One region of the Paraglaciecola psychrophila 170 genome, then DNA from elsewhere that is predicted to be linked to it. Evidence: predicted binding sites of a transcription regulator. Region 1 holds the regulator's gene; the other holds the start of a gene.

Evidence for each region. The regulator FliA, encoded in region 1, starts transcription of late flagellar genes. The targets are predictions, from matches to a motif close to CTAAAGNTNNNNNNNNNNNNGCCGATA.
Region 2: a site for FliA is predicted at 9,911-9,937, ahead of C427_RS03575 (VC2046/SO_2500 family protein). Genes of this name have one in related genera too.

What each region holds. Positions count from the first base shown of each region.
Region 1 covers NC_020514.1:3,490,238-3,505,450, forward strand. Annotated here, with positions in the region: gene metH (methionine synthase) at 1-1,853, opposite strand, end outside; gene C427_RS15260 (homocysteine S-methyltransferase family protein) at 1,863-2,933, opposite strand; gene C427_RS15265 (homoserine O-succinyltransferase) at 2,975-3,895, opposite strand; partial or broken gene C427_RS15275 (IS30 family transposase) at 4,156-5,123, shown strand; gene C427_RS15280 (DUF2802 domain-containing protein) at 5,223-5,633, opposite strand; gene C427_RS15285 (chemotaxis protein CheW) at 5,725-6,219, opposite strand; gene C427_RS15290 (chemotaxis protein CheW) at 6,245-6,958, opposite strand; gene C427_RS15295 (ParA family protein) at 6,955-7,734, opposite strand; gene C427_RS15300 (protein-glutamate methylesterase/protein-glutamine glutaminase) at 7,834-8,943, opposite strand; gene C427_RS15305 (chemotaxis protein CheA) at 9,010-11,115, opposite strand; gene C427_RS15310 (protein phosphatase CheZ) at 11,128-11,883, opposite strand; gene cheY (chemotaxis response regulator CheY) at 11,913-12,296, opposite strand; gene C427_RS15320 (RNA polymerase sigma factor FliA) at 12,354-13,085, opposite strand; gene C427_RS15325 (MinD/ParA family protein) at 13,082-13,948, opposite strand; gene flhF (flagellar biosynthesis protein FlhF) at 13,945-15,213, opposite strand, start outside.
Region 2 covers NC_020514.1:795,607-810,819, forward strand. Annotated here, with positions in the region: gene pdxJ (pyridoxine 5'-phosphate synthase) at 1-714, shown strand, start outside; gene acpS (holo-ACP synthase) at 720-1,100, shown strand; gene relA (GTP diphosphokinase) at 1,386-3,542, shown strand; gene mazG (nucleoside triphosphate pyrophosphohydrolase) at 3,543-4,352, shown strand; partial or broken gene C427_RS24490 (IS982 family transposase) at 4,716-5,611, opposite strand; gene C427_RS03560 (trypsin-like serine protease) at 5,717-7,849, opposite strand; gene C427_RS03565 (DUF1295 domain-containing protein) at 8,155-9,036, shown strand; partial or broken gene C427_RS27010 (nucleotidyltransferase family protein) at 9,274-9,762, shown strand; gene C427_RS03575 (VC2046/SO_2500 family protein) at 9,972-10,502, shown strand; partial or broken gene C427_RS03585 (Na+/H+ antiporter NhaC family protein) at 10,495-11,812, opposite strand; gene C427_RS03590 (D-cysteine desulfhydrase family protein) at 11,919-12,920, opposite strand; gene C427_RS03595 (RluA family pseudouridine synthase) at 13,266-14,954, shown strand.

The sequences.
Region 1 (15,213 bases):
CACGTTAGGAAAAAGGGCGTCCAATCTATGTAATCAACTAACTCTGCCAGTCCAACACTTACTGCCGTCACCCCCAACATATTGGGGACAGGTGGCTGATAATTATCCCAATCAAAATTAAAACCATTGGCACGGGCTTGCTCTAACGTTACGGGGCGAGTGCGCGGCTTTTTCTTAGCGTGTTGTTCGCGTACTTTTTCGTAATCGAGTTTTAGTTCTTCTGCGTATATAGCTCGATTTTCGGCAGTGATCAGTTTTTGGCACACTCCCACTGCGCGACTAGCATTAGGCACATAAACCACTGGGTGTTGATAATGTTGCTCAATTTTTACTGCGGTATGCGCTTTAGACGTGGTGGCACCACCAATTAATAAGGGCAAGTCAAAATTTAGCCGTTGCATTTCTTTGGCCACGTAGACCATTTCATCAAGAGAGGGTGTAATCAGCCCGGATAGGCCAATCATATCGACATTTTCATCTTTGGCCACTTGCAATAGTTTTGCACAAGGCACCATCACCCCAAGGTCTATGATCTCAAAATTATTACATTGCAACACAACGCCCACAATGTTTTTGCCTATATCGTGAACGTCACCTTTTACTGTGGCCAACAAAATTTTTCCGTTACTGCTACCTTTGTCCTTTTCAAGTTCGATATAGGGATTAAGATAAGAAACTGCCTTTTTCATCACGCGGGCAGATTTAACCACTTGCGGCAAAAACATTTTTCCCTCACCAAACAAATCCCCAACTACATTCATGCCATCCATCAATGGCCCTTCAATGACATGTAATGGTTTTTCTGCTGCAAGGCGAGCCGCTTCGGTATCTTCCTCTATAAAGTCCATGATACCCCGAATCAAAGCGTGCTCAAGACGTTTATTTACGGGAAATTCACGCCATTCAAGGTTATCTTTGACCAAAACCTTACCGTCACCTTGATATTTGGGTGCTAGTTCTAAAAGATTATCCGTGGCTTGATCATGACGATTGAGGATCACGTCCTCCACAGCTTCTTTCAGCTCTGGGGGGATTTGGTCGTACACTTCGAGTTGTCCGGCATTCACAATGCCCATATCCATACCGGCTTTAATAGCATGATATAAAAATACCGAATGCATCGCTTCGCGCACAGGATTATTGCCACGAAAAGAAAAAGATACGTTGGATAAGCCGCCTGATACGTGAGCATGGGGCAAATTTTGACGGATACGCCGAGTTGCATTAATAAAATCGACAGCATAATTGTTATGCTCTTCAATCCCTGTGGCTACTGCAAAAATATTTGGGTCAAAGATAATATCTTGTGGCGGAAAGCCGATTTTTTCAGTGAGTAGTTTATAACTACGTTCACATATCTCGAATTTACGATCTTCAGTATCAGCCTGACCTTTCTCGTCAAATGCCATCACTACTGTGGCAGCACCATAACGCTTTAACAGCTTAGCTTGATGCAGAAAGATTTCTTCACCTTCCTTTAAGCTAATAGAGTTAACAATGGCTTTACCTTGCACACACTTTAAACCTGCCTCAATAACCGTCCATTTGGATGAATCAATCATGATAGGCACCCGAGAAATATCAGGTTCCGAAGCAATCAGGTTCAAAAATCGTGTCATGGCTGCTTCAGAGTCCAACATGGCTTCATCCATATTGATATCTATGATCTGTGCACCGTTTTCGACTTGCTGACGAGCAACATCTAAGGCTTTTTCATAATCATCGTCTAGGATCAAACGCTTAAACATCGCAGAGCCGGTAACGTTGGTTCGTTCACCCACATTGATAAAATTCGCTGAGGTCTTCGCGACGACAAGAATGGGTTGCTCAATATCTACTTCATTTTCACTCATCACAACCGCCTAATGGACAAAAGGTTCTAAACCAGACAGGCGCATTTTCACCTCTCGTTTTACTATTTTTCGAGGCGCGTAATCTTTTACCGCATCAGCCAAGGCCGCAATATGTTTTGGTGTACTGCCGCAACATCCACCCACAATGTTTAATAATCCCGCCTCTGCCCACTCTTTAATGTGCGCAGCCATTTCGTCACTTTGCATGTCATATTCACCAAACTCATTAGGTAAACCTGCATTCGGATGTGCGGAAACAAAACATTCAGCTATCTGAGATATTTCATCCACATATTGACGCAATAAGTCAGGGCCCAATGCACAGTTTAGGCCAAAAGAAAACGGCTCTACATGATTCATCGAATAATAGAAAGCTTCGGCCGTTTGACCAGACAATGTTCGACCAGAAGCGTCGGTAATGGTGCCTGAAATCATTATTGGTAACTTATAACCCAACTGGTCGAAAACTGTTTGTATCGCAAACACCGCAGCTTTAGCATTCAAGGTATCAAAAATGGTTTCCACCATAATCAAATCTGCACCACCTTCAATCAGTCCGTGGGTCGATTCAATATAAGCTTCAACCAACTCATCAAAAGTAATATTACGTTTAGCGGGGTCGTTTACATCAGGTGAAATAGAGGCTGTGCGACTAGTAGGCCCTAACACACCTGCTACAAATCTAGGTTTGTCAGGTGTTTGTCCAGTAAATTTGTCTGCCGCTTTTCTGGCTAATTTTGTCGCCTCGACATTTATCTCTTTTGCCAACCCCTGCATATTATAATCGGCCATCGAAATAGAAGTGGCATTGAAGGTATTAGTTTCAATAATGTCGGCTCCCGCCTCAAGGTAAGCGCAGTGAATGTCGTAGATGATCTGGGGCTGACTCAGTACTAATAAATCGTTATTACCTTTGACATCAGAATGCCATTCAGCAAATCGTTCACCGCGGTAATCTGCTTCTTCAAATTTATATTCTTGGATCATTGTGCCCATGGCACCATCAAGTAACAAAATACGCTTACTTGCTGCTTCTATCAGTTGCACTTCAAGTTGTTTTGGGACAATTCGCTGACTCAATGTCATTCCTCTTCTTTACTTCGCTATATAAATACACTTTTTTACTCAGAAAGTTGAGCCAAGTCATAAGGGGTATTTTGGTAAACATAATAATTTAACCAATTAGTAAACAATAAACTGCCATGAGCTCGCCAACTGACCATAGGCTCTTTAGTGGGATCATCATCAATAAAGTAGTTTACTGGGATTTGCGGTTGACCATTAGTTAATAAATCTCTTTGGTATTCTTGTTTTAAACTCTCAGAATCATACTCAGGATGCCCAGTAACAAACACTAAACGTTTATCTTCAGAAGCAATTATATAAGCACCACCCTCATCTGACTTAGCCAATACATTCAGTCCAGGTATAGAAGCGAAGTCTGCCATGCTTATTTCACCAAATCGTGATTGTGGTGCATTAAAAGCAGGATCAAAACCTCTCAATAATTCATCATGCTCATTTTGCACAAAATGCCGATAAACACCACTCAACTTATGCTCCCGAAGTTGCCTGTTTTTACCAAAATAATGATAAATGGCTGCATGAGCCGCCCAACATGAGAATAAAGTAGACTGCACATTTCGACGGGCCCAATCCATAATAACCGTCATCTTTTCCCAATATTTTACATCTTGATAGGCAAGGTGCGCGAGCGGTGCACCAGTCACAATTAACCCGTCATATTTTTTATTGACCACATCATCAAACTCTACATAAAAATTATCCATATGTGCCGCGGGCGTATTTTTAGGTGCTTGGTTATCAATACGAATTAAATCAATATTAATTTGCAAAGGTGTATTCGAGAGTAGACGTAAAAATTGCTCTTCAGTTTCCATTTTATTCGGCATTAGATTCAAGATACCCACTTCCATAGGTCTAATATCTTGTGTCGCGGCTCTCTGGGTATCCATAACAAAGATTTTTTCTTTGTCGAGCACATTTTGTGCAGGCAAGTTACTTGGAATTCTAATCGGCATATAGGATCTAAGACTGGAAATGTTGTCAACAAACTTGGCTTAATACACTAAAAAAGTCAACATCTTTACGTCTAGACGTCTAAATGAAAAAATATAAAAATGTAAAAATTAGTCTTAGACAGGTCAAAGAGCTCGTAAAATGCATTTTTCTAATTAAATCAAAACTTGGATTCAAATAATAAGTGCATAACTTGAACGGGTAGAAAAGACGGTCAGCTGAATATATGCTAATCGCTTTTTCTCCGGCAAGAGATGCAACATTGAAAACATATAAACAACTGACCTATGAACAACGATGCCAGATTTATGCTTTAAGTAAAACAGGAATGAGCCAAAATAAAATATCCAAACAACTAAAGGTTAGTCAATCAACCATTAGCAGGGAGTTTTCCCGTAATACAGGCAAACGAGGCTATCGTTTTAAGCAAGCTCAAACATCGACAGACACACGCCGATTAGTCGCTGTAAAGCCATTAAATTGACAACAGCACTCATTGCATTAATTGAGTCAAACTTACTACGAAATGGAGTCCAGAGCAGGTGTCTGGGTGGCTTAGGGAGGACCAGAGCATCGACATTAGTTATGAAACTATTTATCAGCACATTTGGTCTGACAAAAAATAGTGGTTATTTATTCCAACATTTACGTAGGAAAGGTAAAGCTTATCAATCACGTAGTAAGGATAAACAAGCTGGCAGAGAGTTTATTAAGAACCGTATAAGTATCGATGAGCGTCCACACGTTGTTGATGATAAAAGTAGAATGGGTGATTGGGAAATTGACCTCGTTATTGGCAAAGGTCACAGTGGCGCACTGGTCACGATTGTAGAGCGCAAAACGAGTTTTACCGTTTCGAGACGTGTAGATGACAAGTCAGCAAAAACAGTCACAGCAGCCACCATCGCCTTGTTAGCGCCGTTTAAAAGCGCTGTACTCACGATTACAGCGGATAATGGTAAAGAGTTTGCGTACCGTGAACAGATGACTGAAAGTTTGAAATGTGATGTGTATTTTGCAGACCCTTATTGTTCGTGGCAACGAGGCTTGAATGAAAATACCAATGGTCTATTACGACAATATTGGCCGAAATCAACAGACTTTAAAAAGGTATCGCAATCAGCCGTTCAAGATGTAATAGTCAATCTCAATAACAGACCAAGAAAGAAACCAAATTATAAAACGCCAGCCAAACTAATGGCTGAACACATGGTGGCTATAGCTGCTTAGAGGTTATGCACTTCAAACTTGAATCTGCCAAATCGCAAAAATATGGAATCTGAACTAATCAACAAGACTAATATTGGACACATTTAAAGTTATGGGAATTTATCTTTGATTATTGTGTAGATTAAAGAGAAGTTCAGCCTCTGCCGCGGGCATATCGCATTCACGCATCAAATCCTCAAGGCTAGCACCTTCATGAATAAGTTTTGCACCCTTGCTGTAAAAGCGACTTTGCGAGTCTTGTTCGACGAAGTTTTGCTGAGTTGACTGTAAATTATCGACTTGCTGAACCAGATCTTTGACGCGACTAATCACACCATAATTTCCACTACGGATTTCATGTATTTCTTCACTAAGGTGAGTCACTTTTTTACTTTGTACAGAGAGCATGTTGCTTTGAGCTACGATAGTTTCAAGCTGATTTTTATAACGTTTAAACAGTACAATCAATAAAGTCAAACAAGCTATAGAGACAATCAATGCTATTAAGCTTAGTAATAATGTAAAACTCATAATTATCTCTAAAAGGACTATAAGACACGGAACACTATAACGTAAGCAGGAATACTTCGCCGTAGTGAAACGTGTGAACTAAGTATCATGCTTAGATATTGGTAATTTCGGTCCACTCTTCGTCATTCAGTAATTTATTTAAGTCAACTAAGATAAGTAATTGCCCATCTCTGTTGCTAACGCCCTGAATAAACTTGGCACTTCCTTCAGTACCCACATTCGGTGCACTGTCTATTTCTGAAGACCGTAGATATACGACTTCTGCGACACTGTCGACCAAAATACCGACTACTTGTTCATCAGACTCAATGATTACTATACGAGTATTATCTGAAATATCCGACGAAGGTAACCCAAAGCGTGATCGCGTATCGATGACGGTGACAACGTTACCCCTTAAATTAATAATCCCCAAAACATAATCTGGAGCGCCTGGTACTGGAGCTATTTCGGTATGACGCAGAACTTCTTGTACCTGCATAACATTTATACCGTATGTCTCTTCACCTAATTTATAGGTAACCCACTGCAACACTTCATCACCGTTTGCGGCTACTGTATTACTTGAATTTCTGTCGTCACTCATTCCCATTGCTCCGGCCCAAAATAGGCTAATCGTTACTGCTTAAACCTTGCTTCAACATGTTAATCAACTGCTTAACATTCATCAAGGCACACATTTTCTTTTTAATCATGCCAGATAACCATGAGCGACTACCTTCAACATTTCGCCATTTCACTTCATCTGGTGTCAAAGTTTCAGTGGCAACTAACTTTTCACAGCCTAATCCCCAACCACTTTCACCTAACACTATAAGATATTTATATTCTGTTGTTCCAGCTAACTTATCCGAAGATTTTTCTGGCATTATCCATTTGGCGGTATCGACTACATTATACTTTTCATCACGGTGCAACAAAACGCCTTTAAACCAAGCAGGTTTACCAAACAGGGGATTGACACTCTCAATCTGGTGTATCCCACCTAACTCCGTCAACGGTACAGCCAATGTCATGCCTGCAACCTCAAATAATAACACCTGAAACTCCCCTTCAGGAATAATAGGTTTAACGACTTTGCTCGGTGTATTTACTGCCACTAGCCTTTTTTCGACCTGAGGTTCCAGAACTTTAGCAATCACTGGAGTGGTTTCAACAGGCTCTGCTGCTGGTTGTATAAAAGGCTCGGTTCTTGGAACTGGTTCAGTCTTAAACAACTGCTCAACAGACTGACGTTTAACATCATCAACAATAGTTTCATCTGTCAACAAGGCTGACATGTAATCTTCCATCACATCTTCGTTAGCGAAGGGATTACCACTCATCTTTTTATTTCCAATTTTTGTAAGTGACTCAGTAGTTTAGCATAAGCAAAAACCCCTCGGGATTTCGGGCAATACACAGATGGCGGACTTTGTGCCTGACTGGCATCTCTAAATCGTGTATCAATTGGAATTAACCCAACCCACACACCCTCTTTGTAGGTGCGGATCAATGTGCTATAAGACTCAGTTGCCGCATTGACACGTTTGTCATACATTGTTGGAACTATGGTATAAGCAAAGGTTTTGGCTAATGATTTTTGCATAATTTCCATGGAGTGCATCATTCTATCCAAACCTTTCAAAGCTAAAAACTCGGTCTGCACTGGGATAATAACCCTGTCACAAGCCGCTAAAGCATTAATCATCAACACCCCTAAAACCGGTGGACAATCAATAATAGCGTAGTCAAATTCATCACTAATTAGCTCTAAAGCTTGCCGTAAAATTAGTCCCATACCACTTTTTGTGCCTAACTTTCTGTCTAACGTCGCTAATGCCATTGTCGCTGGCAAAATGAATAAAGAGTCCAATTTTGTCGGACATAAACAATTTAAAACATTCTCTTTAGTAACTGACTTTCCAGCTACAAATATGTCATATAGGCTAGTAGATAATTGTTCTGAATCAACACCAAAATAGTAACTTAACGAAGCCTGTGGATCAGTATCAACCAATATTACTCGCTGTCCACTTTGCGCTAATAAACCGCCAAGGGTAACAGTTGTGGTGGTTTTACCTACACCACCTTTATGATTTGCGACCGTCCAAACTACCAAACCTGTACCCACATTTTAAGAATTATAGTTTGAGAAAATTTGAAGACATTTAGATCAATATTTTTATTTTGAAAAAACACCCAAAGTGCTCCTTTGATCCTAATCTAGTATTTCGTTCTTTATATGACTCGCCATATGAGCAATATCATAATTCGCTTGGGATATATTGGCTATAGTAACAGCCTGAGGCATACCATAGACTACGCAGCTCTGCTCATCTTGCGCCCATATTTTAGCACCTTTGGCTTTTAACTTTTTACAACCTTCACGGCCGTCAGCCCCCATACCCGTTAAAATAACAGCGAGTACATTACCTGAATAAACCTGAGCCGCAGATTCGAACGTCACATCAACACTTGGCTTATAAGTAGCAGAGGGGAAACATTCTGGATCAGAGATGACAACTCTTGCATTCCCCGCTCTTCCCTCTATGGTCATTTGTTTACCACCCGGCGCGAGATAACATACCCCGGGGGTCAACATTTCGCCATTAGCGGCTTCTTTTACTGTTACATCACATAAATCATTTAGGCGCTTAGCAAATGCCTGAGTAAATGAACCTGGCATATGTTGTACCATTAACACAGGAACAGGGAAATTAGCGGGTAATTCCGTTAAAATTTTCTGTAAGGCTACTGGTCCTCCTGTAGAAGTGCCTATAGCAAGGCAAGTATAACGACTTGACGTAGCCGCGCCGAAAGTAGACTTCATACCTAGCGTTGTTGTTTTATTCACAACCTTCGTCGGTAAGACTGTTGTAGTGTTGGGTGCTAAGGAGCGTGTTCTTAAAAAAGAACTTGCTCCAAACATCCTTCTACCGCATAGCGCTTTAACACGATTCTGAAGTAGTAAAATGGCTTCTTTTCTATTTAGAGCAATATCTTCGAATTTCTTTGGGAGAAAATCTAAAGCACCTGCATCCAATGCGTCCAATGTAGCTTGTGCTCCTTCTTGGGTAAGTGATGAAAACATAATAATAGGCACAGGGTTACTGGCCATTATTTTCTTCACAGCAGTTATACCATCCATGACAGGCATCTCTATGTCCATGGTTACAACATCAGGCCTTAAAGAAGCAACGAGTGTTATCGCTTCCTGTCCATTTTTAGCCTCACCTACTACCTCTAATTCACAGTCTTCTTCAAGAATCTGTTTAATTCTGCGACGAAAAAAAGTTGAATCATCAACTATTAAAATCTTATAAGTCATTTTCGCCTATCATACCTATTTGTCTAACTATCAATTTCATATTAGGCGTATCAAGAACATAATCACCTATGATTTTTTGGCGGCATATCTTTTTAGCAAACCAGGCACATCTAATATCAATGCAATACCACCATCACTGGTTATGGTCGCTCCTGCCATGCCAGGGGTACCTTGAAGCAATTCATCTAGAGGCTTAATAACCACCTCTTCTTGGCCAATGAGAGCGTCAACAACAAATCCAAGTTGTTTTGTACCAATTTGCACTACAACCACGTGTCCTTTGGTTTTATCAATATTAACTTCTCCTCTTGCTAACCATTCTCCCAAATAAAATAATGGAATAGCTTTAGAGCGAACAATCATCGTTAACTGGCCATCAACAGTATTGGTTTTTCGCATATCAAGATTGATAATTTCATTCACAGACCCTAACGGTAAAGCAAACGTTTGTTTGCCTATCACTATCATCAGCGTCGGTAATATTGCCAAGGTCAATGGTACTTTTATCTCAAGTGTTGTACCAATGCCCATCTTAGAATCAATACTGACGGTACCATTTAGCTGATTGATTTTGGTTTTCACCACATCCATGCCTACACCACGACCTGATACTTCAGATATTTCTGTTTTAGTTGAAAAGCCTGGTGCAAAAATCAAATTAAAGGCATCAACATCAGTCATTCTTGACGCTGCATCAGCATCCATAACCCCACGAGAAACCGCAATTTCTTTCAGTTTTTCTGGGTCCATGCCTTTACCGTCATCTATAATGCTCAGCAAAATATGGTCACCTTCTTGTGACGCAGTTAGCTTAACGGTACCCATAGTTGGTTTACCTGCGGCCTTCCTCTTTTCTGGCATTTCAATGCCATGGTCAACCGAATTTCGAACCAAATGCACTAAGGGGTCAGCCAAAGCTTCAACCAAGTTTTTGTCTAAGTCTGTTTCTTCGCCTTCTAGTACAAGCGTTATTTCTTTTTTCAGTGTCCTTGCAAGGTCACGAACAACACGCGGAAAACGACCAAATACTTTCTTAATAGGCTGCATACGCGTCTTCATAACAGCGCCTTGCAAATCGCCTGTTACTACATCTAGATTAGCAATGGCTTTGGCCATGCTTTCATCATTTACATTGGTGCTAAGACTCAGTAGTCGGTTTCTCACTAGTACTAGTTCGCCAACCATATTCATAATTTGATCTAGGCGTTTAGTGTCAACCCTTACGGTCGTTTCACCTTGCGGAGGAGCTGCAGATTTTTTTTCTTCTTTTTTGGCGATTATAGGCTGAGCTACTTCTACTTTATCAGGAGGGGTAATAGCCTTTTTGACTTCAGGTGGTTCTATTGCTGGCTGCGATTCTTTAACAGAAAATGACTTTTCAGAAACGACTTCAGCTGGGCCTTTACCTTTGCCGTGAAGTTGATCTAATAACGCTTCAAATTCATCATCAGAGATGTCGTCACCAGATGGGCTTGGCTCAGGTGCAACTGGCGACTCTTTTAACTGTTCAGTGTCAGCTTTATCTTCACCCTTAAACTGACCTTTGCCATGCAATTGATCAAGAAGCGCTTCGAATTCATCATCACTGATATCTTGATCATTTAAAGAGGTTTCTTCTGGCGCTTTATCTTCCTTAGCACCAGGTGCGTCATTACCATGCAACTCATCTAACAAAGCCTCAAATTCTTCTTCACTAAAATCACTGGAGGCTGCTGATTCATTGGCAGTGGTTATATTGACTGCAGATTTAGGCTCGCTTGCAGCCGCAACTTTGTCAAATAATTCAGGTTTACTGAGTCTGGTGAGAGTATCGATAAGGCTCTTTTCAGCAGCTACCAGAGGCTCACCAGCTTTGACTAGATCAAACATTTGCACCACTTCATCCGTGGCTTGTAATATCACATCCATGAGCTCATGCGTAAGAGTACGTTGACCATTACGCATAACATCAAACACGTTCTCTGCACCATGACAAATATCAACTAACTCAGTCAGTGATAAAAATCCGGCCCCCCCCTTAACGGTATGATAACCCCTAAAGATAGCGTTCAGGAGATTCGTATCTTCTGGATTATTTTCTAATTCGACGAGCTGTACTTGCAATAGCTCTAAGATCTCACCGGCTTCAACCAGAAAGTCAGCTAGTATTTCCTCGTCAACATCAAAAGCCATCTTATAGCCTCCCTAAAATCCCAGACTCGAAAGCAAATCATCTACGTCGTCTTGATCCGACGCTACGTCTTCTCTGCTGTCGGCATCCAATATTGGACCTTCAGCCTTAATCATATCGGCTTCATTCTCAGAATTGTTAGGCTTTTCAGCAATCTCAGCAACATCTTTATGTTCAACGCCGCCAAACATAGTGAGCATGTAGACTAAATTATCTTCAACTTCTTTAACTAACTCGATAACTCGCCTGATGACTTGGCCAGTTAAATCTTGATAACCTTGGGCCATGAGTACTTCAGTCAACAGGCCTGTCAATTTAGCTGAGTATTCACTACCATGTTTAAGAAAACTATCCATTTCCTTTACAAGTAGATTAAATTCTCCCAATTGCAATTCTCGTACAATCAGTTTATTCCATTCAGGCATAACATTGACTATTCCATCATGCAATTTCTCTGCTATAGGCATACATGAATCCACCAAATCCATGGTTTTATTTGCTGCATCTTCAGTCGCTTCTATGACATACTTAAGTCGTGTTTGAGCATCTGGAATATCCACGTTAGCCATATTCACTATGCGAGGATCAAGTTGAAAGTTATTCAATGAATCATGAAGTTGACGTGTCAATTTACCCACTTCCGCAAATAATTCAAACGAAGTTTGAGCGCCAGTAGATTCAAGTAAATCTTGAGCGCCTTGGTTATCTCCATTTTCTATTAAAACCACTAATTTTTTTGCATCTGCAAGAGAAATCGGCGAGGTTTTCATACAGTCTTTCCTATCAGCTTAGCCTGAACTTAACCAAGTCGTTCAAAGATTTTTGCTAATTTCTCTTTTAATGTTGCAGCAGTAAAAGGTTTAATAACATAACCATTTACCCCAGCTTGTGCAGCAGCAACAATTTGTTCCTTTTTCGCTTCGGCAGTCACCATCAAAACAGGAATATGTTTTAAGTTAACATCTGCACGGATAGCTCTAAGCAAATCTATTCCTTGCATGCCAGGCATGTTCCAATCAGTTACCACAAAATCAAAATCGCCTTGTTGTAACATTGGCAATGCAGTATTACCATCATCTGCTTCTTGTATATTTACAAAACCAAGATCTTTAAGTAAGTTCTTGATAATCCTTCGCATTGTTGAAAAATCGTCAACAACGAGGATCTTCATATTTTTATTCAAAACCACCTCCGGTGAGAGTTCTAACACTCAACTTAAAACCCAACTTCATTGCTATAATTATTTGTCGTTTGAACGCCAGTATTGCATGCGAGACTTAAGTTTAAGCATGGCTTGGCTGTGTATTTGGCTCACTCTGGATTCACTAACATCCAGTACTTCACCAATTTCCCGCAGATTCAACTCTTCATCATAGTATAGAGATAATACAATTGCCTCACGCTCTGGTAACGTCGTAATAGCATGAGCCAGTGCCTTTTGAAACGAACCTTGAAGAAAGTCTTCAAAGGGCGTATCTGAACCTTTTGTTTGTTCTGTCGTGATCACATCTTCAGTTACCCCTAAGTCTTCCATGCCAATGATTTTTCCAGCATTCACTTCATTTAACATTTGGTGGTAACTTTCAATACTAACTTGTAATTTTTCAGCCACATCTAAATCGCGTGCGTCACGACCTGTTTCTCGTTCAACTTGATTGATAGCTTCTGTTATTGCACGGCCATTCTTGTGCACAGAACGTGGAGTCCAATCCCCTTTGCGTATTTCATCTAGCATAGATCCCCGAATCCGGATCCCAGCAAAAGTTTCGAAACTTGCTCCCTTACTGCCATCAAAATTTCGTGATGCTTCTAATAAACCTATCATACCCGCTTGAATCAAATCGTCCACTAGAACACTGGCTGGCAAACGAGCAATCAAATGATGAGCAATTCGCTTGACTAACGATGCGTGTCTGTCAACCAAATCATTCTTATCGGCAAATTGTTGATAAGCAGCAGCTTTACTGTTCACCTTTTATCACCCGATACATTTTTGGTGACCAGTTGTTCAAGGAAAAACTCCAAATGACCACCTGGTTGATTAGGGATGGGCCACTCTATCGCTTTTTTAGCAAGCCTTCGAATAGCCATAGCTGCAGGCGAGGTAGGAAATGCTTCAACTATTGCTTTTTGTTTTCTAACCGAATTGCGCACATTTTCATCAAATGGAATAACGGCCACAAGTTCTAGTGCCACATCCAAAAATCGATTTGTCACTTTAGTCAATTTAGAAAATAATTCATCGCCTTCACGCATACTACGCACCATATTGGCGACAATTTTAAAACGGAACACGCCATGTTCTTTATTCAAAATTTTAATCAGCGCATAGGCATCTGTAAGAGAAGTTGGTTCGTCACAGACCACCATCATGATGTCCTGAGCAGCTTTGGAAAAACTTAACACCATATCTGAAATACCAGCCGCAGTATCAACGATTAACACATCAACTTGCGATTGTAGTTCGCTAAAAGCCCGAATAAGACCTGCGTGTTCCGTAGGAGTAAGCTCCGTCATAGATTGGCTACCAGACGTTGCAGGTGCAATTTTGATCCCGTAGGGGCCTACAACTAGTACCTCATCTAAAGTGCACTCGCCCGATAATACGTGAGATAGGTTTTTTTCCACCCGTAGACCTAAAAGTACATCAACATTAGCTAAGCCTAGGTCGGCATCCAACACCATGACTCTTTTGCCTTGTTGGGCAAGTGAGATAGCGGTATTAAGGGTAACATTTGTTTTCCCAACCCCTCCCTTCCCGCCTGTCACGGCTATCACTTTAATTAATCTAGATTGATTCATTCTTCTTAAGCTACTTGCTTGATCCTCAATCATACTGCTACTGCTGCGTTATTTATGTCATTAGCTCTATTATGAATTAAACCGAATTTTTTATAAAGCTTCGCTGCACTAGTAATTAAAAATTTTGTACTTGCAGATTGCAAATCTTCTGGTACGCGTTGCCCGTCAGCCAAATAACAAATTTGTAATTTGTTCTCAATTGCCACGCTGATTACCTCTCCTAAGCTGTAACACTCATCTAATTTAGTCAATATACACCCTTGTAAAGAAATCTGTCGATACTCATTTACAGTTTGTTGCATGACGCGGTACTGACAGTTAGCCTGCATCACTAAGTAATGTCTGATATTAACACGGGTGTTCTGTTTCATAGTATCTAACTGTTTGATTAGCCTAGCGTCTTTTTGACTAAACCCTGCAGTATCTACCAACACTAAACGTTTATTTCTAAATTGATGAAGTAAATCTGATAATTCATTTGAATTTTGTGCTTGTTTAACACTACAGCCAATGATTTTTCCATAGGTAGCGATTTGTTCGTATGCACCTATCCTATAATTATCCAAGGTTATAATCGCCACTTGGTCAACGCCAAACTTATGTGCCGCTTGAGCTGCAAGTTTGGCGATAGTAGTTGTTTTACCGACACCTGTTGGCCCCATCAATGCAACCACACCCGGTTGAGATAAGATATCATCATGTTTGGTTTGTAACCTATTAGCCAAAAGCTTAAGAAGAAACAGCCAAGATTGCCTCTCATCGGCAGATTCTGGCGCATAAGACAACACTTCTTCAGCTAAATTATCCGAAATCCCCATTTGCTGTAACCGTTGTAATAAATATCCATGCAGCGGATGTTTGCGATTCTTTTCTTGTTCAATTAACCCAGATACCTGAAATTGCAAAATGTGCCGCAAAGATGATAACTCTTGACGCATTTCTTTAAGAGCATCTTGTTGTTGGTTATTTTGTTGGTTATTTGGCTGAGAAGAATAATGTGCATGGGAAGATGCAGAAATAGCACTGTCTGAATAAACTTGTGGCTGTACTACAGAGACCGGTCTCACTTCTTTAGGGATAGAGGTTGAGGCAGATTGGGACTGTTTTTCTAATAATGCTTTTAAACTATCAGGCCCACTGTCACCAATAATTTCACTCAAAGTGGGGGGGGGTCTAGAAAGGTTAGCTTGAACTTTGAGCTGATCTTTTTTAGGCAATAACTGCTCATCAGGTTCTTTGTCATAGGCGGCTATTATCTCGATACCGTCAGCATGCTTTTTATTTGACATAATAACCGC
Region 2 (15,213 bases), 2.7 Mb from region 1:
GGTGTGAATATTGACCATATTGCTACCTTGCGAAATGCCAGAGGCACTACGTATCCTGATCCTGTTCATGCAGCAGAAGTAGCTGAAAGAGCTGGGGCTGATGGTATTACGGTGCATTTGCGCGAAGATAGACGACACATTAATGATCGCGATGTACGTATTCTCAAACAAACCATTCAAACCCGCATGAATCTTGAGATGGCAGTTACCGAAGAAATGCTGCTGATTGCAGAACAAACAGGCCCAGAGTTTTGTTGTTTGGTGCCTGAGAAGCGTGAAGAATTGACCACTGAAGGCGGCTTAGACGTCGCGGGCAATCAATCCCGAATGAATATCGCCTGCGCGCGTTTAGCCGCTGCGGGTATATTGGTATCGTTATTTATTGATGCCGATAAAAAACAAATTGATGCAGCTGTCGAAGCGAATGCACCTTTTATTGAAATTCATACTGGTCAGTACTCAGCTGCTAAAAACGAAGCAGAGCAGCAAAAAGAATTAGATATCCTGATAGAAGGTATTCAGTACGCGCATTCACAAGGCCTAAAAGTGAATGCTGGCCATGGTTTGCACTATCATAATGTAAAACCTATCGCAGCTATTCCCGAGTTGTATGAACTTAACATCGGCCATGCCATTATTGCTCGTGCGGCATTTGATGGTTTGCATCAGGCTGTGACAGATATGCGCCGATTGATGCAAGAAGCAAGAGCTTAAACGTTATGGCGATTATGGGGCTGGGTACTGATGTAGTGGAAATAGCTCGAATTGCTAACCAATTAAATAAGTCACAGCGCTTGGCAGAGCGAGTACTCACTCCAACAGAAATGCATACATTTAAAGCTCACAAGTTCCCTGAACGTTTTTTAGCTAAACGTTTTGCCGCCAAGGAAGCCGCAGTAAAGGCACTTGGAACTGGAATTGGCAGTGGCGTCAGTTTTCAACATGTGGAAGTGGTGAATTTGTCTTCGGGCCAACCCACACTTTTGTTCTCAGGTAAATTTGCCGAGTTGTGTAAAGAGTACAATATAAGTCGCAGTTTTATTTCCATTTCCGATGAACAACATTATGCAATGGCTACTGTGGTTTTAGAGTCTAATTAATTTTATACCAGCATGAAGTTATGGGTTGTTTTAGCACTGACTTGGTGCATTTAAGGGCAAGTGTGATGCACCTAACATCAATTTATTTGTTTTATGCCTCTAAATACTGGCGGCATAGGCAATAAATGTTGGCTCGTAATATGAAAGCATTATGAAAATAATATTAAAAGTAGTTTTAAAGTAGTATTAAAAATAATATGAAAAATACGAAATTAGTTCATGTTATGCCTCTCAATTATTGCTTTACCTGCCTAGTAAGGTTTAAGTTAAGTAGGACAGATTTATATGGTTTCAATTCGAACAGTACATGAAGATCAGCGCCCACCTTTTGAAGAATGGCTGGCAGGTTTAAATCTACCTGAGGCAAGCAAAAAAAAACTTAGAGACCTATCCGATACCCCAGAAATATTATTGATTGGGCAGGAAATGGTGGAAATTCTGCACGAATTACATATGGATGACGAAACCTTACTAGCGGCGCTTATTTATCCTTATTGTGAAGTACATCAATTAGAAGATGAACAAATTACTAAACAGTTTGGTGAAGGTATTCAAAAACTGATCGTGGGAGTGAGACGCATGGACGCTATCAAATCATTGCATACCCGTGCTAACAGTAAAAAGAAAAATGATGAAGTCCAGATTGATAACGTGCGACGCATGTTGTTGGCCATGGTCGAAGATGTACGGGTAGTGGTTCTTAAGCTCGCTGAGCGTATTTGTGCCCTGCAAAAAGTCAAACATGAAGATGAAGAGACGCGGGTATTAGTTGCCCGCGAATGTGCCAATATTTATGCTCCATTGGCTAATCGTCTAGGTATAGGTCAGTTAAAGTGGGAACTAGAAGATCATTCATTCCGCTATCTGCATCCTGATACTTACAAAAAAATTGCTAAATTACTGGATGAACGCCGTACTGTTCGACAGCAATATATTGAAGATTTTGTTTCTGAGTTGCAAGATGTACTAGATTCACAAAATATCAAGGCTAAGGTTTATGGCAGGCCTAAACATATCTACAGCATCTGGAAAAAGATGCAAAATAAACATTTAAGTTTCGAACAACTTTATGACATCCGAGCGGTGCGTATTGTTGCTGACCGTCTCCAAGATTGTTATGCAGCATTGGGTGAAGTGCATGCCAATTGGAAACACATTCCAAACGAATTTGATGATTATATTGCCACACCAAAAGCTAATGGGTATCAATCAATTCATACGGTGATCTTGGGTGAGCAAGGCAAAACCCTTGAAGTTCAAATTCGTACCAATCAAATGCATGAAGATGCCGAACTCGGTGTAGCCGCGCATTGGCGCTACAAAGAAGGTGCAATCTCTAGCAGAACTGGTTATGAAGAACGGATTAATTGGTTGCGTAAAATATTGCTTTGGCAAGAAGAAGTCTCAGACAGTGGCGATTTGGTCGAAGAATTGCGTAGTCAGGTATTTGATGATCGTGTTTACGTGTTTACGCCCAAAGGTGATGTGGTTGATTTACCTCTGGGTTCAACGCCTCTAGATTTTGCGTACTATATTCACAGCAATGTAGGGCATAGGTGTATAGGTGCAAAGATTGTCGGCAGGATTGTGCCATTTACCTATGAACTACAAACTGGCGATCAGGTTGAAATTCTAACAGGTAAACGTTCAAATCCCAGTCGAGATTGGATGCACCCGGGCTTAGGTTATGTATATTCTTCCCGTGCCCGAGCCAAAATTCAAACTTACTTTAAGAAGCAAGACAAAGGTAAAAACCAACAGGCAGGCAAAGATCTACTCGATAGAGAGTTAGGTAAAGTCAACCTTGAGTCTAAAGTCGCTACCGAAGCGACCTCCCGTTTCAACATGCAGACTCTAGATGACTTATATGCTGCCATTGGTGGTGGAGATGTTCGCATTATGCAAGTGGTGCATTTCTTACAGCAAAAATATGCACCTGCGCCTGAATTAAAAATAAGATCTAAAAAACCACAATCCGCCAAGTTGAAAAAAGACAGCATAGTGGTCGAAGGTGTCGGTAATCTGCTTAGTCAAATCGCGGGTTGCTGCCAACCGTTACCGGGTGAACATATTACAGGATATATCACTCAAGGCCGCGGAGTGAGCGTTCACCGAGAAGATTGTGAGCAACTTAGTAATTTGTTAGATCAACATCCTGAAAGACAGATTGACGTGAATTGGGCCAGTAATTTACAAGCTGCATTTCAAACTAAAGTACATATTATGGGCGAAGACCGCGACGGGATTTTACGTGATGTGACAACGGTCATTGCTAATGAACAAGTGACTTTATTGGGTGTAAATAGCAATAGTGATACTAAGCTAAATACAGCCAAAATTGAGTTAAGCCTTGAAGTTAAAAATCTTACATATTTGTCTAAAGCGATCAGTAGACTACAACTTATTAGAGGTGTAACAGACGTGTTTAAGGTTGATAAATAAGTGTCCAACATTAATAAAAACAATCCACAATTAAACCGGCTGTTAGATATTATGCAGCAGCTCAGAGATCCCAATACCGGCTGCCCTTGGGATCAAAAACAAAACTTTGAAAGCATAGTGGCGTACACAATTGAAGAAACCTACGAAGTCGCTGACGCTATTTTTAGTGGCAACATGGTTGATATTAAAGACGAATTGGGTGATCTCTTATTTCAAATAGTGTTTTACGCTCAATTAGCCGAAGAACAAAAAAATTTTGATTTTGAGGATATTGCACAATCTATTAGCGACAAGTTAGTTAGGCGTCATCCCCACGTTTTTCAAGCAACCGAGCTAAAAACCGATGACGAACTTAATCTGCAGTGGGAAAAAATCAAACTGCAAGAACGAGAAGTTGCCGCAAGGCCAAATGATAAAAGCGTATTAGCGAATATTCCCATAGGCATGACGCCGCTATTGCGTGCACAAAAAATCCAGAGACAATGCTCTAAAGTTGGATTTGACTGGACTGAAATACCGCCGGTAGTGGATAAAATTCACGAAGAGATTGAAGAAGTGCTGGCAGAGGTGAATGCATCAGAGCCTAATCAGCAGGCTGTGGAAGAAGAGATAGGTGACTTGTTATTTGCGGTTGTTAACTTAGCTCGGCATACATCGGTCAACGCTGAGACAGCATTAATAAAAGCCAATCGTAAATTCGAAAAACGCTTTAGGCAAGTTGAGCAAGTTATTGAGAAGCAAGGCCTCAGCATGGAGTCCGCAGATATGCAGCAAATGGAAGCCGCTTGGCAGCTGATTAAAAGTCGATGAAAATTCACAACTAATATAATTATTGTCCTGATGCCTAAACTTTTTCGCCTCAACTTACTTATTTAGTCAAACAAACGATGTACATTTGAGTACAAAAGGTGCGTTTGAGAAAAACGTCTAATCGGGCTGGCCATTGAGTGTTCTTTCTTGATTAGCCAGTGTAGTTTGGTCTTCACCGAAGACGGCAAATGATCGACTTGCAATAAATGAGCGACTTTAAAGAGGACAACGACTTCAGAGCGCGGTCTTCAAAGAATGTAAGGCAAATGTATTGTTGTATGCTGGCCTTTTATTTTGGACACAAAAAAGGCAGGGTGATCTTAATTCCCCGCCTTTTATAAATATAGTTAACCTGAGATCTGCTTAAGCGATAATCATAGAGTTCAGCTCTACGTCAGTTAAATTGAGGCTTGGCTTATTTTCTTTTAAACAATAAGCGACCAATCCCGCGAGTAAATTCAGCATAAAGCCGTTCATACTCCGATACCTTGAGTGTTCGATATAAGAAATATTCTTAAGTTGGTCGTTTATTGTTTCAATTATATAGCGCCTTGAAAGCATGGCCCTATCCCACAACGATATAGCTTTTGCTTTCATATTTTTGCGAACGGTTGTGATGAGACTTACACCTTTGTCTAATAAATCCGCTTCCAAATCTTTACTCAAATAGCCTTTGTCTCCATACAATTTATCAGTCAAACCTTCTGCTAATTCACGTACGGGTTGAGTGTTATGCACATTGTCGGTTGTGACTTTCGCAGCAACAATTTCACCGTGATGATTGACGACTAAGTGGAGCTTGAAACCATAAAACCAACCCATAGTACCTTTACCTCGTTGAGCGATACCGTCGAAGGTTTTATGTCTAGGTATTCGATGTTATGACACACCTTGATGCTTGTAGAGTCAATGAATTCATGTCCTGATGGCTTTCCTTTAAGTGATGTGAAGTAGGCACACATGGGCACGGTAACTCTAGGCATGACCTTTATAAATTGTGTGTAACTCAATAAATTTGGAAACGTATTTTTGTACACAAGAGATACATACTCAAGATAGTAGTTTTTGAAATCACGGTAATGTGACATATGAAAACTGACGACAATCGTCATGATTTCACTGGTGGTCATTTGCCCTTCTCTTTGCCCTTCTTTTTGACGTTTTCGCGTACCGTCTTCAAGCAGTTGTTTACGCCATTGAGGAATAAATACTTTGCAAAAATCATCGACATCACAAAACAGCTCAACTAATTTACTCATGCCTGTTCCTTTTTAGATTCATCTCTTTTAGTCGAAAGATCGGGTCTTGGAACAGGCATTTAGTTCAATTTATTAAACAGGATTCAGGTTAGTTACAGTTAGCTATTAATGTTTAGTTCTAAGTCTAAATATTAAGCCAACTAAACACAGTAATATCCATCCTAAACTACCTGCACCACCTGACGAATTTGGTGGTGCAGGTATTGGTACTACCGCTACTGGAGGAGGGGCTACTACTGTTGCAGTAAAGACTAAGTTACGAATAAACCCTTTGTCATCACCTTCCGAAACATCGGGATCTTTACTGTATGTCCAATTAACTAAATTTATACCTTCTGACAAATTAAGACTATATTCTGTAAAGCTTATTTCATCATCATTCCCATTGATAACGTCTACCAAATCACCATTTAGGTAAAGAAACAAAGCATCAAATCGCTCAAAGTCTGGATCTGTTTCTACTAAAGTATTAGCTTCAGAAGATACTGCCCAGTCAAAAGTAAGTACACCTTCGCCTTCAATACTTGCAACAAATATACTGTCTTGTAAGTCACCTGTTGTTGTACTTTCAATTCCTACTTCAGTTGAACTGGCAACCCAAGCTGAAGCACCATTTGTACCGCCACTAAACAAGGTGACTGCATCAGATTCACTACCTGCTGTTGCGGCCAGCTCTACTGCGTAGCCGAGTGTGGTGCCCGCAGTAACTGTGGCACTGCTACTTTGGACTTGAGGATCGTCAGTGGTGATAATCAATTTTGAAGATACATTATTAGCAATTGTTGGGAGGTAACTTACGCTAACCTGACAACTGTTACCTGCGTCTAAAGTGGGACAGTTACTGGCGTCTAAAGTAAAGGTATTTGAGTCAGAAAACGCGAAGCTGAGCCCAACATTGGTCTCACTGTTATTAGTCACAGCCAGTCCAGTCGTTTGTACTTCACCTTCAAGGCCCAAACCAAAGTTATGTCGCTGGGTGATAGCTATGCCGTCAGTGATAGCTGATATCCAGTCTTTAAACTCAGACACTCGCGTATAAACACCAGGATAGCCTGATGCAGCACAGCCAAAGCCCCAACTCACGATACCTACTTGTTGTACTCCTGAGCCGGTATTCACGACTAATGGTCCACCGCTGTCTCCTTGACATGATCCTCTTCCTCCTTCTGGTATGGCTGCACATATCATCACGTCAGTAACACCAACGTTAGCTGCAGATATACCAAAACTTTCGCCTAGTTCCTCTCTGCATTGAGCGTTGGTAGTTAGCCGCAAGTCGACTTTATGTAAGATGTCTGGAAAATCTGACGTCGGCCCCTCGTTTGGAGCATAACCTGCTCGACCACCCCAGCCAGCAACGGTTGCCAAGCTATTCTCAATGGCATATTGATCTGTGACATCAGGATCCGCTATTTTCACCCCGACAGCGTCTGAAGAAGATGCAAGTTCTATAAGTGCAATGTCGTTACTAATGGCATCTGCGTCATACTGCGGGTGAATATAGATATTAGCGATATCAATAGCATTTTCGGCCCCATTAGATAAATCATATTCACCAACATTCATTTTAAACTGATTGGCGTTTTCAGAATCCACACAGTGAGCTGCAGTAAGGACCCATTTATCACCTAAAAACGAAGCGCCACATGAGGCGTCTTGTTGCAATTCGGTGGTCTCACTTACTGCTAACGACGCAATATTGCCTATTTGTTCTAAAAGAGCTAAGCCATCTTTTTGGTTCACTGCAACAATAGGAATAGTGCCAGTGTAATCTTCACCTAAAGTGCCACCAGTGATATTGTCAACTTCTTCATTATTATAAATAATGGCACCGATACCGCCACCGGCTTCACAGTTATCTGATTTTTCAGAAAAATCTACTATGCCGCGTTCTATCAGACACACATTACCGGTTGCATCAACACATACTGCATCACCAATTCCGCAAGCAATGATTTCACCGCTGACTTGACCACCAACACCAGACGTAAAGGATCTTGTTTCGTAAATGACGTTGTTGACACTCAGTGACGTCAAAAAGTTAGTGAAAACTCCTACATATGCCGTCATCCATGGCCAGTTTTCTTGAATGGCTTCTTCGCCCCCAACGATGCGTGTTTCAGCAATTTGACTATTTGTTTTGCTGTAAGGTATTAATGGACTTTTTGCCGCGACTGCAAAGCCACATATAAAAAATAATGCTGAGGTGATCCCCGTTTTCAAAAAACTATTCATCATAAATACTCCAACTGACTTGCTCACTAATTTTATACTGCATTTGGTCACATTAAGTTGCGTACACAAAGGTAACAGACCGCTATAGTCGATTTTTATTTTCAAATTTTCAACTAGATTAATGATTAAAGTCACTTGGTTTTGCTGGATTCATTTCAAAACACATTAAATATCAAGATAACTATCAATAACCAAGCTATGTTTTTTGTTAGAATATAATTACTCAAAAGAACTTTTTTTATACAGCGACGGTATAATAATGTACAACAATCATTAACCCCTAAAAAAATACAAGGATATTCAGTTTCATGCAATTTTTTCGTGCCTTCATCATCCATTTTATAGTTTTCTTCATTGCCATAGGTATTGTATGGGGAGGTAGCGATGGCGGCCAATTGTTGAGCGCTGATCTTGACACTGGACTGACGATTTTTGCTTGTTGTGCGCTAATTGCGTTTATTGTGCAATGGATAGCGTTGATCCCGGCATATTTACTGAAAACCGAACACTTTTATGATCTAACCGGTGGTGCTACTTATCTAGCTGTTGTCATCTTTGCTTTTATACAAAGTGAACAACATGATTTACGCTCGATAATTTTAACTTGTCTGGTGTCCATTTGGGCAATCCGCTTGGCCAGTTTCTTATTTTTAAGGGTACGCAAACAAGGCTCAGATAGCCGTTTTGATGATATTAAACTTAATTTTTGGCGCTTTTCTATCGCATGGACTGTGCAAGGTTTATGGGTACTTCTAACTTCAGGGGCAGCCATTGCAGCTATTACATCGGGACACAAAACACACTTTGGTTGGATAGGCTTGGTGGGGTTAGTCGTATGGTCGATTGGTTTCTCTATCGAAGCGATAGCTGACAATCAGAAACGTATTTTTAAACAGCAAAAAAATACTCATAGTGACTTTATACAAACAGGTTTATGGTCACGCTCACGTCATCCCAACTACTTTGGTGAAATTTTGTTATGGGTTGGTGTCGCCATCATTGCCTACCCTGCGTTGAATGAATGGCAGCTAGTCACGCTCGTTTCTCCGATATTTGTCATTGTATTACTGACCAAAATTAGCGGTATACCGATGCAAGAAGAACAAGCGCAAAAGCGCTGGAAAGACAACCAAGCTTACCAAGATTACAAGAAACGCACGCCTGTTTTAATCCCAAAACTGTTTGGGTAGTCTTTTAAAGACACAGACAAATATTTAAACCACAGATGCTGCGCGCACTGAGAGCAACGGCGCCGAGCACAAAAAAAATAAGAACAAAAGATTGATTAAATCGTCTTTCTTCTTTTTTTCTTTGTGACCTCTTTTTCCTCTGTGGTTAAAATAGCTTTTTGAACGTGTGGGATAACAACATTGATTGAGATGTATCAAGACAAGCTTCGGAGTCTACTTGAAGATGATCCACTTCGAATGGACATTTTGCATGCATTAGCTGCTGTGAGCTTGCCTGATTGTTGGGTGGCTGCCGGTTTTGTGCGTAACTTAGTATGGGATGATTTGCATAATAAAAAGACTGACTTGAATGATGTGGATGTTATTTATTACTGCCAAACTGACATCCAAGGTCAACTAGCCAAAAAAGCTATTCGTTAATTACAAGAAAGGCTGCCAATGGTCAATTGGCAAGTGAAAAACCAAGTATTAATGCATATTAAACGTCAACATAGTCAGTATCTTAGCAGTGCTGATGCTATGTCATTTTGGCCAGAGCAAGAAACTGCAGTTGCTGTAAAACTTGACAAATATGGCAATTTTTCCATTGTCGCTCCTTTTGGTCTTACGTCTCTGTTTAAAGGATATATCACCTTCAACCTAAAAGCAGATGAACACACTTTTTGGCAACGAGTTAAAAAAAAGTGTTGGCTAACAACGTGGCCTAAATTAGTTATTAAAAAGTAAAAGTTATTTAACCACAGAGGCTGCGCGCACAGAGAGCACAGAGGAAGAGAAAGTAAAAAAGTTATTGGGTCGTTTGTCTCTGTGACCTCTTTTCCTCTGTGGTAAATATTCCTTCTAATAGCGCCCTTCAAAATTTGAACATTTATACCTAAAGTCTTTGTTATTAAACGCGATAACTAATTAACTTCTTTTTTTTCAGTGATAACTTTTTGCTCGACTCGGTCAATACAAGTCAACCAGATCTTAATGCTAGTACCAAAGCGTTATTATCGAGTGACTATGAACTAAACGGTACAATTAATCGTGCTGCGAGTGAGGGGGCAAAATTTGCGTTAATGGTGGCGATGCTCGAACAAAACTGCATGCATCGACCTCATCTAGACGCGACAAAAGAGATAGATCAAATTGCAGAGGTTACAAGTGATCTCAATTATTATCGTAGCAATCCATTAAGCGCCAACGATGCATACTGGCAAACCTGCCAGCACACCAGTCAGTTAATCTACAGTGGCCAATTACACTCTGCTCAGCTGTGGTTAGCGATGCATCCTGAACCTTTGTCACAATACAACAAACCAGATGCCATTAATGAAGACGTTATTGCCAACTGCAGTGTGAATACCCAAACTCGTATGCAACAAGCCAAAGAAAAAGTGATTAATATAGATGAAACTGGCTTGTATGACATTTTACAGGAGCTAGAACCCATTTCTACTCAAGCAATTTATAACGTCAGCTAAAATCATCTACTGATTTGTTCTTGAATTTCGGTAACCCCGTGGCGATAGCGATAACCCCAAAACTAAAATCAGCATCGGATACCAGCAATAAGGCGTTAGCGCTAAAGGTGATAAACCTGCAAGGCTAGCAGCAGCTAACAGTTGCCCTCCATAAGGTACCAAACCTTGAAATCCACAAGAAAAAATATCTAACAAGCCTAGCCTGTGCGCCTTGGATCTAAATTATATTTTGCACCTAGATCTTTGACAATCGGGCCGGTCGAGACTATCGCAATTGTGTTGTTGGCCGTGGCTATATCTAATGCGCTGACCAAGACTGCAGTACCATATTCAGAACCTTTTTTGCTGGTGATGCGTTTGGTGATGTTGTTAACCAACCACTGGATGCCACCGTAAGCTTTCATTAATGCCACTATGCCACCGATCATGAGCGCAATAGCAACCATATCTTGCATCCATCCCATGCCCTTCTGTATGCTCTGCAACATTGATGGAAACGTAAATAACCCTTTCGCTAAACCAATCACACACGCGCTGCCAATACCTACGCCCAACACACCTATTACGTTAACCCCAAATAGTGCACAGCCAATGATTAAAATATAAGGCAATATTAACCAACCATCGTAATCATTAGATGTGATCACCGCGCCACCGTCAATTTCGACAAACATAAGCAGCAGTGCAGTTAACAGTGCCGCGGGTAAAACAATCACTAAGTTTGCTTTGAATTTATCACTAAGTCGCACTCCTTGAGTACGTGTGGCGGCGATAGTTGTGTCAGAAATAAAAGATAAATTATCCCCAAACATCGCACCACCAATGACTATACCTACCGCTTGTGGGATCGGTACACCTAGGCTTTCAGCTAGGCCAATGCCAACAGGTGTGATGGCGGTAATCGTGCCCATAGATGTACCCATGGCGAAGGCAATAAAACTGGTTATCACAAATAAACCAGGTAATAAGTAGGCGGTTGGAACATAATTGAGTGCCCAATTGACGGTGGCATCACGGGCTCCTATGTCGATTGTGACTGCATAAAAAGCACCGGCCAGTAAAAAGATTAACGCCAGTAAAATGATAGTTTTATCACCCCCTCCTTTACAAAAAACATCAATTTTTTCAGTCATAGATAAACTTGATGTTGAGTTGTTGAGTAGCAACGCAAAGCCCGCCGATATCGCAAAAGCAACCAGAATAGGCATGGTCGAAAAATTTTGGGTTAACACACCACTACCAATCACTAAGAGCATAAATAACAATATGGGTGTTAACCCCCAAAAACGGCCCGTAGACTTTTCTTCCATCAAGACTTACCTTTAAAATTTATCAACTAAGACAGAAAAATAATTTTATAGCAAAGGGCTGGAGTGGCAATAGGTTAAAAATTATTTAGGCAGCTATTTCGCCCTTCTAACAAACATCTGCTTGAGAAAAAGCTAAATCATCTGAATAGGCAAACAAGGAAGGCGCTCCACCGGTATGCCAAAAAAGGACGTGGTCATTTTTGCTGATCTTTCCTGAACGAATAAGATGCATTAGCCCGGCCATGGCTCTTCCAGTATAAACTGGATCTAATAATATGCCTTCAAGCTTGGCGGTTAATGCAATTGCTTCATTTTCTTGTGGTCCAACAATGCCGTAACCATCACCCACATAATCTGAATTTAAAATTAGCTGATTTTTTGAGAATGTATAATCAAGACCTATGAGTTTTGCGGTGCTATTAACAAGCTGTGCAATAAGTTGATCAAATGGCAGTGAAGTATTTGTATCTTTGTCGATATTGATACCCACTAAGTCAAAGGTTTTTTTGTAAATTTGTTTACCTAAAATTAAACCCGCATGAGTACCACCTGAGCTTGAAGCAAACACAATATGAGAAAATTCAGGCCCTTTATTTTGCTGCTGCAACTCTGCAACAGCATCAATAAATGATACTGCCCCCAACTTATTAGAACCTCCATATGGGACTAAGTAGGGCTTTTTACCTGCCGCTTTGAGTTCTGCAAATATGCGGGCTATGTCTTCCCCTTTCCGATTTGATCCTGTCCAGTGAATCTTAGAATCGAAAATATGATCTAATAAGAGGTTGCCTTGGGCCTCAGGCGGGGCTTCTCCACCTAACAATAAATGACATTCTAAATTTAGCTTGGCAGCGGCGGCGGCGGTTTGACGGCAATGATTCGACTGAGCAGCACCTGCTGTAATGACCGTGTCGCAACCTTGCTTTAACGCATCAGCCAATATGTATTCTAGCTTTCTGGTCTTATTTCCACCTAAAGCCAGACCTGTCAGGTCATCTCTTTTCATAAATATCTTGGGTCCACCCAAAAAGTCACTTAACCTAGATAATTCAACCAGAGGAGTAGGAAAAAAACCTAACGACGTTTTCTCAATATGCTTCAGCTTCATCTAGTATCCATGTTTAGCGGTTATTTTATTTGAGTATACAATCATGGGTAAGTTATTATATCTACTTTAACGTTATCAAATACATGTGTTACGGACCTGATTCATTCCTAATTATTTAAAAACACGCCCTGGCCTTAAGTTATATGCTCGGAACTTGTCTCGATTTCAAAGGACTTCCAGTGGTATTGCTACTTGAAGTCCACATTTGTGACAGCTAAATAAATATCAGGATCATCTAGGTTCACATCGTAAATATTGCAAATTACTCTACATATTTGGTTGAATTCGTAAATAACATCTAGCATTTAAGAACACGTTTCTATGCTGGATTTCAGGGGAATGGGTATGAAAAAAGAAGATCCTTGTTTTACGAGTTTCACTTCGAGTATTGAGAATTATGCCTTACCCGAATGTTTCACTTTCCCTTTTTATTATCAGCCACACCCTCTATGTGTATTGGCGGCAGAACAATTACAGACGTACCTTGTGTCTCAAACTCAGTGGCAACACAACTTTGGTTTGTTGGATGACCCCAATAATATCATTGGTAAAATGTTTGGTGTGTTATTGGTTAAGAATGCGGGGGGGGAGCTAGGTTTTATATCCGCTTTTTCAGGTAAGTTAGCAAAGCAAAGTCGAATCCAAGGTTTTGTGCCGCCGGTATTTGATTTATTGGCTAAAGATAGTTTCTTTTTACCTGAACAGGTCACTATTAATAAACTTAATGAAAAGATTAAAGCGTTACAAAACGCACCACGGCTATCATTTATAAAACAAGAGCTAAGCACATTAGAAGCGGCGCATGCCCAGCAGTTATCTGAGTTAAGGGGCGAATTAGTAGAAAACCGTAAAGCCCGCAAAATTAAGCGCCACACTCTACAACATGACCTGGACACAACCACTACAGATAATGGGCTCAAAGAGCTAGCTCAACAAAGTGTTTATGATAAATGGCGATTAAAAGATTTTACCTGTCAGTGGCAACAATCTATTGGCCGATTGCAGACAAAACTTGATGGCTTAAATGAGCATATAGCAGAGGTAAAACTTCAACGTAAAACGCTTTCAGCTGATTTGCAAAATAGAATATTTTCCCAATATCAGTTTTTGAATAAAGACCTAGTGCCAAAAAGTTTACTCGATATTTTTGCAGATACCGCACTTAAAACACCTCCTGCTGGGGCAGGGGAATGTGCCGCGCCTAAATTATTGCATTATGCGTTTCAACATAACCTAATCCCATTGGCTCTGGCTGAGTTTTGGTGGGGAGCTTCGCCAAAATCAGAAGTCAAAAAACATCAGCAGTTTTACCCTGCGTGCATTGGTAAATGTCAGCCTATTTTAAAACATATGTTGGTCGGTATGCAGTTGGATGAAAATCCGTTTCTTTATAATTATGCACGAGGTAAAAGTCTAGATATTATCTATGAAGATGAAGATATTTTAGTTATAAATAAACCCTCTGAATTTTTATCCGTACCCGGAAAAGACATATCTGATTCTGTATACTCACGAATAAATAACCAATTCCCTGATGCTACCGGGCCACTCATTGTGCATCGACTGGATATGTCTACCTCAGGCTTAATGGTGTTAGCACTCAATCCGCAGGCGAACAAATACCTGCAAAAACAATTTATCCTTCGAGACGTCCACAAGCAATATGTAGCTTTGATTGAAGGTTTGCCGCTTAACGATGAAGGTGAGATACATTTGCCTTTACGGGGGGATTTATACGACAGACCCAAACAAATTGTATGTTATCAAAATGGCAAACAAGCCAGAACGTTGTGGCAAGTGCTGGAACGTTATCCCCAGAAAAATAAAACCAGAATACTGTTAACACCATACACCGGTCGCACTCATCAACTCAGAGTACATTGCGCTCATGCTTTGGGATTGAATATGCCCATAGTAGGTGACGATTTATATGGAACCCGCGCCAGCCGTTTACATTTGCACGCGCAAAGCTTAAAAATTAAACATCCTATTAGCAAAAAAATAATGTCATTTAAGGTCGATGCGAAGTTTTAAGTGATGACATCCTTTAATAGGTTAAGCAGTTAGCAAGTGAACTATTATTAAGTGAACTATTAGCAAATGACTCTTAATATTTCGAATAGAAGAATCAACGCTTCTTCCCTTAGATGCATGCCAAACATAGGCATACACCTATATCGCCTTACTATTTATATTATCTTTTAATTTAAATATCCGTAAAAACACCCATTACTTTTAGTACAAGACTCAGATATTTTAAATCCAATAGGTTTATGTGATTTATAACTAATCT